3 regions of the Salimicrobium jeotgali genome follow, and region 1 is predicted to be linked to each of the others. Evidence: riboswitches for the same ligand, from Rfam matches in the RefSeq annotation. Region 1 holds a riboswitch; each other region holds the start of a gene.
What was found. A riboswitch is a leader RNA that binds a small molecule or an ion and turns the genes downstream of it on or off. The one in region 1 is predicted to bind S-adenosylmethionine.
Positions count from the first base shown of each region.

Region 1 (3,106 bases):
TAATTAACTCCGTCATTTTTCGCTTTTTCCGCCCATGCCGCAAGTTCATACCGGTTATGATAGAGCGGGTCGAGCGAAGTCGGAAAAGTCGTTTCCGTCGGGAGAGTGCAACTGCATCCGCCATCCGGAAGATTAAAAAATGTGGGATTGTCTTCCGTCGTACGGTACGGAATCGGCAGTGCCCCTACATATCCGTTCACTTTTCGTCTTATTTTCTCTACGTAGGGCTGCATAGTATCAGGCCCGCGAAAACAGTTCATACCTACGACCAGTGCTCCGTTCTCTTCAAGAGAGGCGCAGGAATCCTCCACGGTGTAGCCGTCACGCAGTATGTTTTCCCCCATAAGACCGAGGGTTATGACAGCCGGGAGTTCAACCCGTCTGATCTCCTCCAGAGCAATAAGAGCTTCTTCGTGGTAGTAGAACGTTTCCCCGTTCACAAAATCCACCCCTTCTTCTTTACACCATCCGACCATTTCCCGGAACATTTCCCGGACTTGAACTTTACTGTCTTCATTTTCCGGATCAAAGATATTCGTATTCGAAATGTTCCCGGCCACGAGCGCTTCTTCCTCCGGATGTTCTCGCGCCACTTCTTTAGCCAGACGGATTGCGTTCCGGTTCAGCGGTTCAAGCAGTTCCTCTTTGCCTATGATTCTCATCTTCTCCCGGTGGGCGTTGTAGGTAAAAGCTAACACTACATCGGAACCTGCAAGCATATAATCCCGGTACGTCTGTTTCAAAGCTTCCGGATTCTTAAGGGCTACTTCCGGCACGAAAGAACCCGCCTGAAGATATCCTCTCCTCTCCAATTCAAACAGGTAACCTTCCCCGGCAATCACCGGACCTTCTTCCAGCCGCTGCTTAAGACTTCTTTTAGTCATATACCTCGCTCCTTTTTATAATGGTTTGCGTATCAGGGCAGTTATGCACTTTTTCGAACAGACTCCAAAAGCGCTGCGCCCAGGTCATCCATCAGGTCATTTTTATCTTCAATGCCTACGGAGAAGCGGAGAAGACAACTATCCACTCCATATTTCACCCTCGTCTCCTCCGGAATATCCGCATGCGTCTGAGTTGCAGGATAAGTAATGAAACTCTCCACCCCTCCAAGACTTTCAGCAAACGTAATGATATTTAAGGTCTTCAGAAAAACCGGCACCTGTTCTTCTCTTGTTAAACGGAAAGAAAGCATCCCGCCCCGTCCCGGATACAGGACTTCCCGGACCTCTTCACGGCTCTTCAGATAATCAACAATTGTTTCCGCATTCTCCTCGTGCTGTTTCATACGTATGTGGAGCGTTTTCATCCCTCTCAGTAAAAGCCAGGAATCCATCGCCGACAGTGTCGCACCAATCCCGTTATGAAGGTTCTGGACAGTGCGGGTGAGCTCCTCCCCTTTCGTTATGATCGCCCCCGCCAGGACGTCATTATGACCTCCAAGATACTTCGTACCGCTGTGGATAACGATGTCCGCCCCTTCTTCCAGAGGATTCTGAAGGAGAGGTGAATAAAACGTGTTATCCACTATCAGCCTTACACCGTATTTTCTGCAGACAGCAGCGCATTTCGAAATGTCCACCTCCTTCATCAAAGGATTGGCCGGAGTCTCGAAAAATACGGCTTTTGTCCTTTCCCTCATTTCACTCTCCAGTGCCGCATCATCCGTGAGGTCTGCATAACGAAAAGTTATCCCGTACCGGGCAAGAACTTCTTCAAACAACCGGTAGGTCCCGCCGTACAAATCACGTGAAACGATCACCTCCTCCCCCGAGCGGAACAGACCGAAAACTGTATGGATAGCTGCCATTCCGGAACTGCAGGCAAAAGCCCCGTCTCCCTTTTCGAGTTCCTGAAGTGTTTTCTCCAAAACAGAGCGCGTGGGGTTAGCCGTCCTTGTGTAATCAAAACCGGTGGATTCCCCGAGCCCGTGATGGGCATAACTTGTGGAAAAATAAACCGGAGTGCTTACTGCGCCGGTACCGGGGTCCGTCCTGTTTCCGGCCTGCGTCAGTATTGTCGCTCTCTCGTGTACCATAGTGGTATCCCTCCCATAAAAAAATCGACCTCCTGAAAAGAGGCCGATTTCTACACATTTGTGTACTATCGTCCTCTCATCTTTTCAAAGCACAGGCTTTGCTGGAATTGGCACCAGTTCGCTTTTAAACGATGGTTGCCGAGGTTTCAAAGGGCCAGTCCCTCCACCTCTCTGGATAAGAGTCCATTAATATTCATTTGATTTTCACCAATTATATAGACGAACGCAGCATTCGTCAATATTTTTTGAATTATTTTTCAATTCAGTCGTTTCCTTACAAAGGTTTCCGTGAATAACCGACTGAACAAAACACCTACGAGCGCCATCAAAAGGGCTCCCGCCCACATCATCTGCACAGCAAATACCACGACGAAAATGAGTGTCTGGAAGAAAAGAAGCTGTCTCAGGAAACGTATCAATTCTTCTTTTCTCTGTTCAAAGGAGACCGGATAAATATCCAGCCAGGCGATAGTCCGATGATGCTGCCACAACGTCATCATCTGGAATCCGCTCAAATAAAGAAACAGGACACCGATAATTACACTTATCATCATATTAGGAACGAACCATACAGCAAGAGCACCTATAGCAGCCAGACGAATGTACATCCCGCTGTAATCGCCGGATCTTGCAAAAGTAATTCGGTACAGGTAAGTGTACGTTGTATCTCCGGAAAAAGGAATGCGGGCGGTCAAAAGTTTTACGATAAGACGCCTTCGTTTCACCCGGCTTTTCAGATGCGGAACGTCTGTGAACATATTAGCCAGCCTGTAGAACACCCTCATCCGTCCCTGGTCTTTTTCCAGCAGAAGATCCCAGGCAAGCCCGGCTTTCTGCTTCGATACTCTCCAGGCATATACTACAAGCCCGCTCAAGAGCACAAGACCCGGAACGACAAACAAGAGGGCATCAACGGCCGCAGAGTAAAACAGGGCGGCTGAAACTATCCACACCGCCGCCTGATAGCCGATACGTATAGAAGGCTGACGTTCCTGCAGCATCCACCAGTTGGACTGCATTACTCCCGCCTTCACGACAAGCATAAGCAGAATGATGGCGAGGTAGTGA
Region 1 covers NZ_CP011361.2:1,913,444-1,916,549, forward strand. Annotated here, with positions in the region: gene AAV35_RS09545 (homocysteine S-methyltransferase family protein) at 1-884, opposite strand, end outside; gene AAV35_RS09550 (aminotransferase class I/II-fold pyridoxal phosphate-dependent enzyme) at 926-2,038, opposite strand; SAM riboswitch class I at 2,112-2,220, opposite strand; gene AAV35_RS09555 (ABC transporter permease) at 2,296-3,106, opposite strand, start outside.

Region 2 (3,106 bases), 1.1 Mb from region 1:
ATTCCATACACTCCCTTTTACTGTTTCTGATTTTTTGAATCCGCTTACAACTTACACAAAAAAATAAAGGACGCCGGAAAAGTTTGTGCATTCGTTTGCAAAAATATCCAATAAATTACTCCTTCTCCTATGTAAAGAAAAGGACAGGTGACAGAAGCGATACTGTGAATTCGTTTGCACAGTTTCATTGTCTGTATCTTAGCACGATTACAAACATATTACAATAAGTATTCTGAAAAATATGTATCATATTATTTTTTCCATACAAAAAAAGCCGAAGGGGGTACCCTTCAGCTCTTTACGCATAATTAAATTAAAAGCTTCTTTCTTCTTGCACGTTATCGTCCTGATCGAGAATCAGAACTTTACTCGGAGAGTTCTTCTTCGCAATTTCTTCGGCTTTGCTGACTGCGGAATCAAAATCTTCGAAGAAATCCGTCGGAGCGATGTCTTCGATTTTAATGTACCAGCCGTTTTTGTCTTTGTTTTGTACTACGCTATATTCTTTTACCATAATTAATCCACTCCTCTTTTAATAATCGGATACTTTTGATTGTACCCCGCCTCTTTTTCCTTCAAACATATCTCAAATAGTCAGAAAATTAGTTGACATACCTTTCCTCTGGTGGTTATACTTCATAATAAGCTTAAATTGAATAGTTCGTGCGACTCTTATTAAGAGCGGCTGAGGGATTAGGCCCTGTGAAGCCCGGCAACCTTCAAACGTCAGTTTGAAAAGGTGCTACGTCCTACAGATCTTACTGATCTGAAAGATAAGAGGAGGCAATATATAATTCAGCCCTCTTCTTAACTTATCAGAAGGGGGCTTTTTCTATGTATGGGCTCCCCGGCCGCATTACCTATATAATTCCATTGGAGGGAAGACAGATGTCCGTCAATCATATCCGAACTTGTGAAACCGTTTATAAAGAAGTGTCGATCGGGGAGTTCATTTGCGAAACCGGTGAACGGCTGCCGGAAGTCACGCTCGCCTATGAGCAGGCCGGCAACCAGAATGCGCCCCTGCTCCTTATATGTCACGCTCTCACAGGCAATCAGTACACCGTTGGTACGGAAGAAGAACCCGGATGGTGGAGAGGTCTATTCGGAAAAGAAGGGATAGTCCCGGAAGAAGAATTTCAGACTGTCACCTTCAACGTACTTGGCGGCTGTCACGGCTCTACCGGCCCGGCGAGCGTAAACCCCGAAAATGGAGAGGTCTATCGTCTCGACTTCCCTTCCATAACAATCAGAGATATAGTACGGGCTCAGAAACGGGCTCTGGAAGTTCTCGGTTTCACGCACATACATGCCGTGCTCGGCGGGTCACTCGGTGGTATGCAGGTGTATGAATGGGGGCTTATGTATCCGGATGCGATGGATAAGCTGTTTATTCTCGCTTCCACTCCGGCCCTCAGCGATTATGGAATAGCATTCAATCATATAGGGGGAGAAGCGATAAAACGTGACCCGCAGTGGAAAAACGGTAATTATCAGTCGAATGAGGATCTGGACGGTTTCGAGCTTGCCAGAATGACGGGGATGGTCACTTACAGAAGCAGGTCCCTCTTCCACCAGCGCTTCAACCGCCGGCAGAACGAAGAGAATTATCATATCCAGTCCTACCTGGATTATCAGGGGAAGAAGATTAAGAAACGGTTTGATGCCAACAGCTATCTTTACCTTCTCGATGCCATGAACCATCACGACATCACAAGGAACAGAGGCACCCTTGAGGAGACGGCCCAACAGTACAGCGCGGACGTTTATACGATGAGCTTCGAGAAAGATCTCGTATACCCGAAGGAATCCATGGAAGAGTTTTCACTCCTTGCTCCTCACGCTCTGCATTTCCATATAGATACCGAATTCGGGCACGACGGCTTCCTTGTCGAATTCGATAAGTGGGGAGAGTTCATCAGATATCACTTACTGGTTTAGCGGCTGCGGAAGATCCTCTACCAGAAGAGGTCCGGAGCGCAATAAAAAACAGCACATTACCTCCGCCGGAAGTGTCTGTGCTGTTTATTAGAAAATTACATCCCGGCCAGCCGTTCTGCTCCGGACTCTTCCCTGCCTGTGTCCTTCTCCCGGCTCCCGGAGTCCTTCAGTTCAAGAAGCACTTCCCGTAAAAGCGCAGGAGTATTTTCATTCAATCCGCTTACGACAAGCTGCCCGTTCGAACGGGCGGAATTTACGAGCTGTTCCTTCACCCACGCCTCGGACTCCCCGGCCCAGTCAGGGCGGTTGATGAGTGCTTTTTCCGGACTGACCCTGTCGCCGGAGACCAGCACCTCCTGCTGACCTGTAATAGAGCTGAGCAGGTTCACGGAACGTTCCCGGTATTCGCTTTCTTTCTTCTCCGTGAGACGTTCCGGGAGCCTGTGGTTCCATGTATGAGCCACCACAGCGTGCCCCTGTTCTTTTATAGCTTCCACTGCGGCCGGATAACGTTCGACACGTTTGCCGATTAAAAAGAACACAGCTTTCCGGTCGTTCTTCTCCAGCACCCGGAGAATTTCTTCTGTCCTCTTCGGATGGGGTCCTCCCATCACTGCGACAGGATACTCTTCCAACATTTTTTCGGTAACGGGAATTTCGGTGATTTCTTTCTCCGCATGAAAACTCCCAGGTCTTTCCGTCATATCCGAACGCTTCTTCATGAACTTTTCTTTGAACCATTCCGGGTGCTCCTGTTTATTCACCCGTACGGACTGATTCCCCGCAAAGAAAGTGAAAGCGTCCCCTTCATACGTAAAGCCGTTAAGTTCCTTCTCCGATAGTTTGCGTTCAAAGGTGCGTTCCAGATAGTTCCGGATTTCTTCATAATCATTCTCACTCCGAAGAAAATGGGTAAGTGAAAGTTTCTTCCCGTTCGATTTCTCAAAATGCAGCACCGTTTCATCAAAAGCCTTACGCTTTTCCCCCCACGTCACCGTCTCGTTGAACTTGACTACATAAGTAGCGCTGTCTTCATAAACGACGTCGTAATCGATGTGGAGCTCCTGCACGGCAGAGATCCCTTTTTTCTTCACGCGTTCATAACTGTCTTTTTTGAATTCGGAACGCTGTTCATTCACGTAGTCCAGTACCGTCTGGTCAATCT
Region 2 covers NZ_CP011361.2:341,033-344,138, reverse strand. Annotated here, with positions in the region: gene AAV35_RS01780 (ABC transporter substrate-binding protein) at 1-2, opposite strand, end outside; gene AAV35_RS01775 (DUF2188 domain-containing protein) at 314-514, opposite strand; SAM riboswitch class I at 670-780, shown strand; gene metX (homoserine O-acetyltransferase MetX) at 889-1,941, shown strand; gene AAV35_RS01765 (polysaccharide deacetylase family protein) at 2,037-3,106, opposite strand, start outside.
Region 2: another riboswitch for S-adenosylmethionine. It lies ahead of metX (homoserine O-acetyltransferase MetX); the one in region 1 lies ahead of AAV35_RS09550 (aminotransferase class I/II-fold pyridoxal phosphate-dependent enzyme).

Region 3 (3,106 bases), 290 kb from region 1:
TATTCCGAAGAAAAATTGAAAGTACCGCAAAAGATCAGCAGTTTCGTACTGCCGCTCGGCGCGACCATCAACATGAACGGTACAGCCCTGTATCAGGGGGTCTGCGTGCTGTTCGTCGCTCAGTACTTTGGAATGGAACTGACTTTCATCGATCAGCTTACCGTCGTGCTGACCGCTACACTGGCTTCCATCGGAACCGCCGGCGTCCCGAGTGCCGGACTTATTATGCTGTCGATGGTTATGACTTCCATCGGTCTGCCACTCGAAGGTATAGCACTGCTCGCAGGAATCGACCGTATTCTGGATATGATCAGAACTTCCGTGAACGTTCTCGGGGATGCATCAGCCGCAGTCGTTGTCAGCCCGTCTGACAGGAACCGCCCCGATGTTCTGGAAGACGAAGAAAACTACACAACCGCCCACTACGGGTAATAAGAATCCACAGGGAAAGGAAAGATACCATGAACCGTTTATATCGTACAGAAACAGACTCTATCGGAGAAAAAGAGATTCCCGCCGAAGCTTACTACGGCATCCAGACACTGCGTGCCAAAGAAAACTTCCCGATTACAGGGTACAACCTCGATGATTCCATGATTACGGCCGTGGCTATGGTCAAAAAAGCGGCAGCTATGGCGAACAGGGACGCCGGCCACCTCCCTCTTCACATAAGCGAAGCTATCATCGGGGCTGCCGATGAACTGCTGGAAGGCTATTACCATGACCAGTTTCTTGTAGATCCTATCCAGGGCGGAGCCGGTACTTCCGTGAATATGAATGCGAACGAAGTTATCGCAAATCGGGCTCTTGAAATCGCAGGACGGGACAAAGGCGACTACGATTATATCAATCCGAATAACCATGTGAATATGGCACAGTCGACCAACGACGTCTTCCCTACCACAATGCATATCGCTGCTGTAACCGGGATGACCCGGCTGGAACAGACGATGGAAACGATGGCTGATACATTCGGTAAAAAGGCGGCTGATTTCGATCACATCATCAAAGTCGGACGTACGCACCTGCAGGACGCCGTTCCGATCCGGCTCGGACAGGAACTGAAAAGCTACCAGCGTGTGATCGAACGCGACCTCAACCGGATTAGACGCTCCAAAGATAATCTGTTCGAAATCAACATGGGGGCAACAGCGGTCGGTACCGGTCTGAACGCCGATCCGGTATACACGAAGCTCGTAGTGGAGTATCTGGCCGACATCAGCGGACTTCCGCTCAGGGCAGCAGAGAACCTGGTAGACACTACCCAGAACACCGATGCTTACACGGAAGTTTCTTCCGCTTTGAAAAACACTATGACGAGCATGTCCAAAATAGCGAATGATTTTCGTCTGATGGCCTCCGGGCCGAGAACCGGACTGAGCGAAATCACTCTCCCGGCCCGACAGCCGGGCTCGTCCATTATGCCCGGGAAAGTGAACCCGGTCATGCCGGAAGTTATTAACCAGATCGCTTTTCAAGTTATGGGAAACGACCACACGGTGAGCATGGCTTCAGAAGCCGGACAGTTGGAGCTGAACGTCATGGAACCGGTCATGATTTTCAATCTGCTTGAATCCATCACTGTTATGAACAACGGGTTCGGCGTTTTCACGGATCTGTGCCTGAAAGATCTGCAGGCGAACGAAGAAGTACTCCGGGAGAACGTGGAGAAAAGCCTTGGAATCATTACGGCTTTAAGCCCGCACATCGGTTACGAACGCTCTTCACAAATCGCCCAGGAAGGCATAAGAACGGGCAAAACGGTGCGTACCCTCTGTATGGAGTATGAGGTTTTGAATTATGAAGACCTGGAAATTATTCTCGACAGTTATGAAATGACCTACCCGGGTATTGCAGGAGCACACCTGAAGGAAGAAATGACAGTCTGATACAGCAGCTTTAAAGGGACGCCCTTCGGCGTCCCTTTTTTTGAGAACGAAATACAGTCCTGTCTTTTCTATTTTTCGAAATTTCTAAAAAATCATTGACATTCCTTTTCTTCCCCCGGTAGAATGAACGTTAATTTCATACACATCTTATCAAGAGCGGTGGAGGAATCTGGTCCTGTGATCCCGCGGCAACCTGTTCGTAAAGAACAAGGTGCTTCTTCCAGCAGACACTATCTGTCTGAAAGATAAGAGCAGGGACGTTCAGGAGAACCCTTCTATTTTTCTTACGGAAAAGTGGAAGGGTTCTTTTTGTATGTACAGATATGTAAAGGAGGAGAGGAAATGAATTCTTACGGAGTATGGGTCATTACACTGGCGCTGTTATATACGCTCGCGTTAATCATCGTCGGCAACGTGGCAAAGCGGAAAGCCGGCCGGGGCGAGCAATATTTTATAGGGGGACGGACGTTCCGGTGGTGGACGGTCGCTTTCTGTATTACAGGTCTTTTTTCGGGTTCAACGTACATATCGATTGTGGAGCTTTCGTATCTTACGGGGATCTCAGCTATATGGTACGGGGTCGCAGAAACACTGCAGGTTCTCCTGATCGCCCTTCTGCTTATAAAATCGTTCCGGGAGAAATTGATCGTCACCATCACCGGATTGATCGGTGATCAGTTCGGCAGACGTGCCAAAGCTTTATCCGGCGCCATTACGGCCTTCGCTTTCCCGATGTGGTCGGTGGCCACGGCCATTGCATTCGCTTCTGCCTTCCACGTCTTCACCGGCGTGTCTCTGTCTTTATCCGTGGCGTTCACAGCCCTTCTTTTATTCGTCTATTTACAGTCGGGCGGCATGTAGGCGGTCGCCTTTACACAAACGATGAACACTATCATTTTCGCCCTCATGTTCATAATCGGTGCAGCAGCGTTCTTCATTAAACCCGGCATTTCCGGTCTGCAGCAGCTGGCAGTCGAACAGCCCGGGATGTTCGACTGGGACGGAGCCGGTCTTCAGGTCATTCTCGTATGGTTTGCCACATTTCTTGTGAACGTCATTTTAGCTCAGGCTGCTTTCCAGATGGCTCTGTCCTGCAGAACACCGGAAGAAGGGCAAAAAGGACTGATTGTGGCAGAAGTGATGAGCATCCCCTTCATTCTTTTCGGGATCCTCTTCGGACTCTCGGCGGCTGCGGTTGTCCCCGATGCAAGTCTCGG
Region 3 covers NZ_CP011361.2:2,200,844-2,203,949, forward strand. Annotated here, with positions in the region: gene AAV35_RS11010 (dicarboxylate/amino acid:cation symporter) at 1-432, shown strand, start outside; gene aspA (aspartate ammonia-lyase) at 462-1,889, shown strand; SAM riboswitch class I at 2,034-2,141, shown strand; gene AAV35_RS14570 (sodium:solute symporter family transporter) at 2,232-2,750, shown strand; gene AAV35_RS11020 (SLC5/6 family protein) at 2,772-3,106, shown strand, end outside.
Region 3: another riboswitch for S-adenosylmethionine. It lies ahead of AAV35_RS14570 (sodium:solute symporter family transporter); the one in region 1 lies ahead of AAV35_RS09550 (aminotransferase class I/II-fold pyridoxal phosphate-dependent enzyme).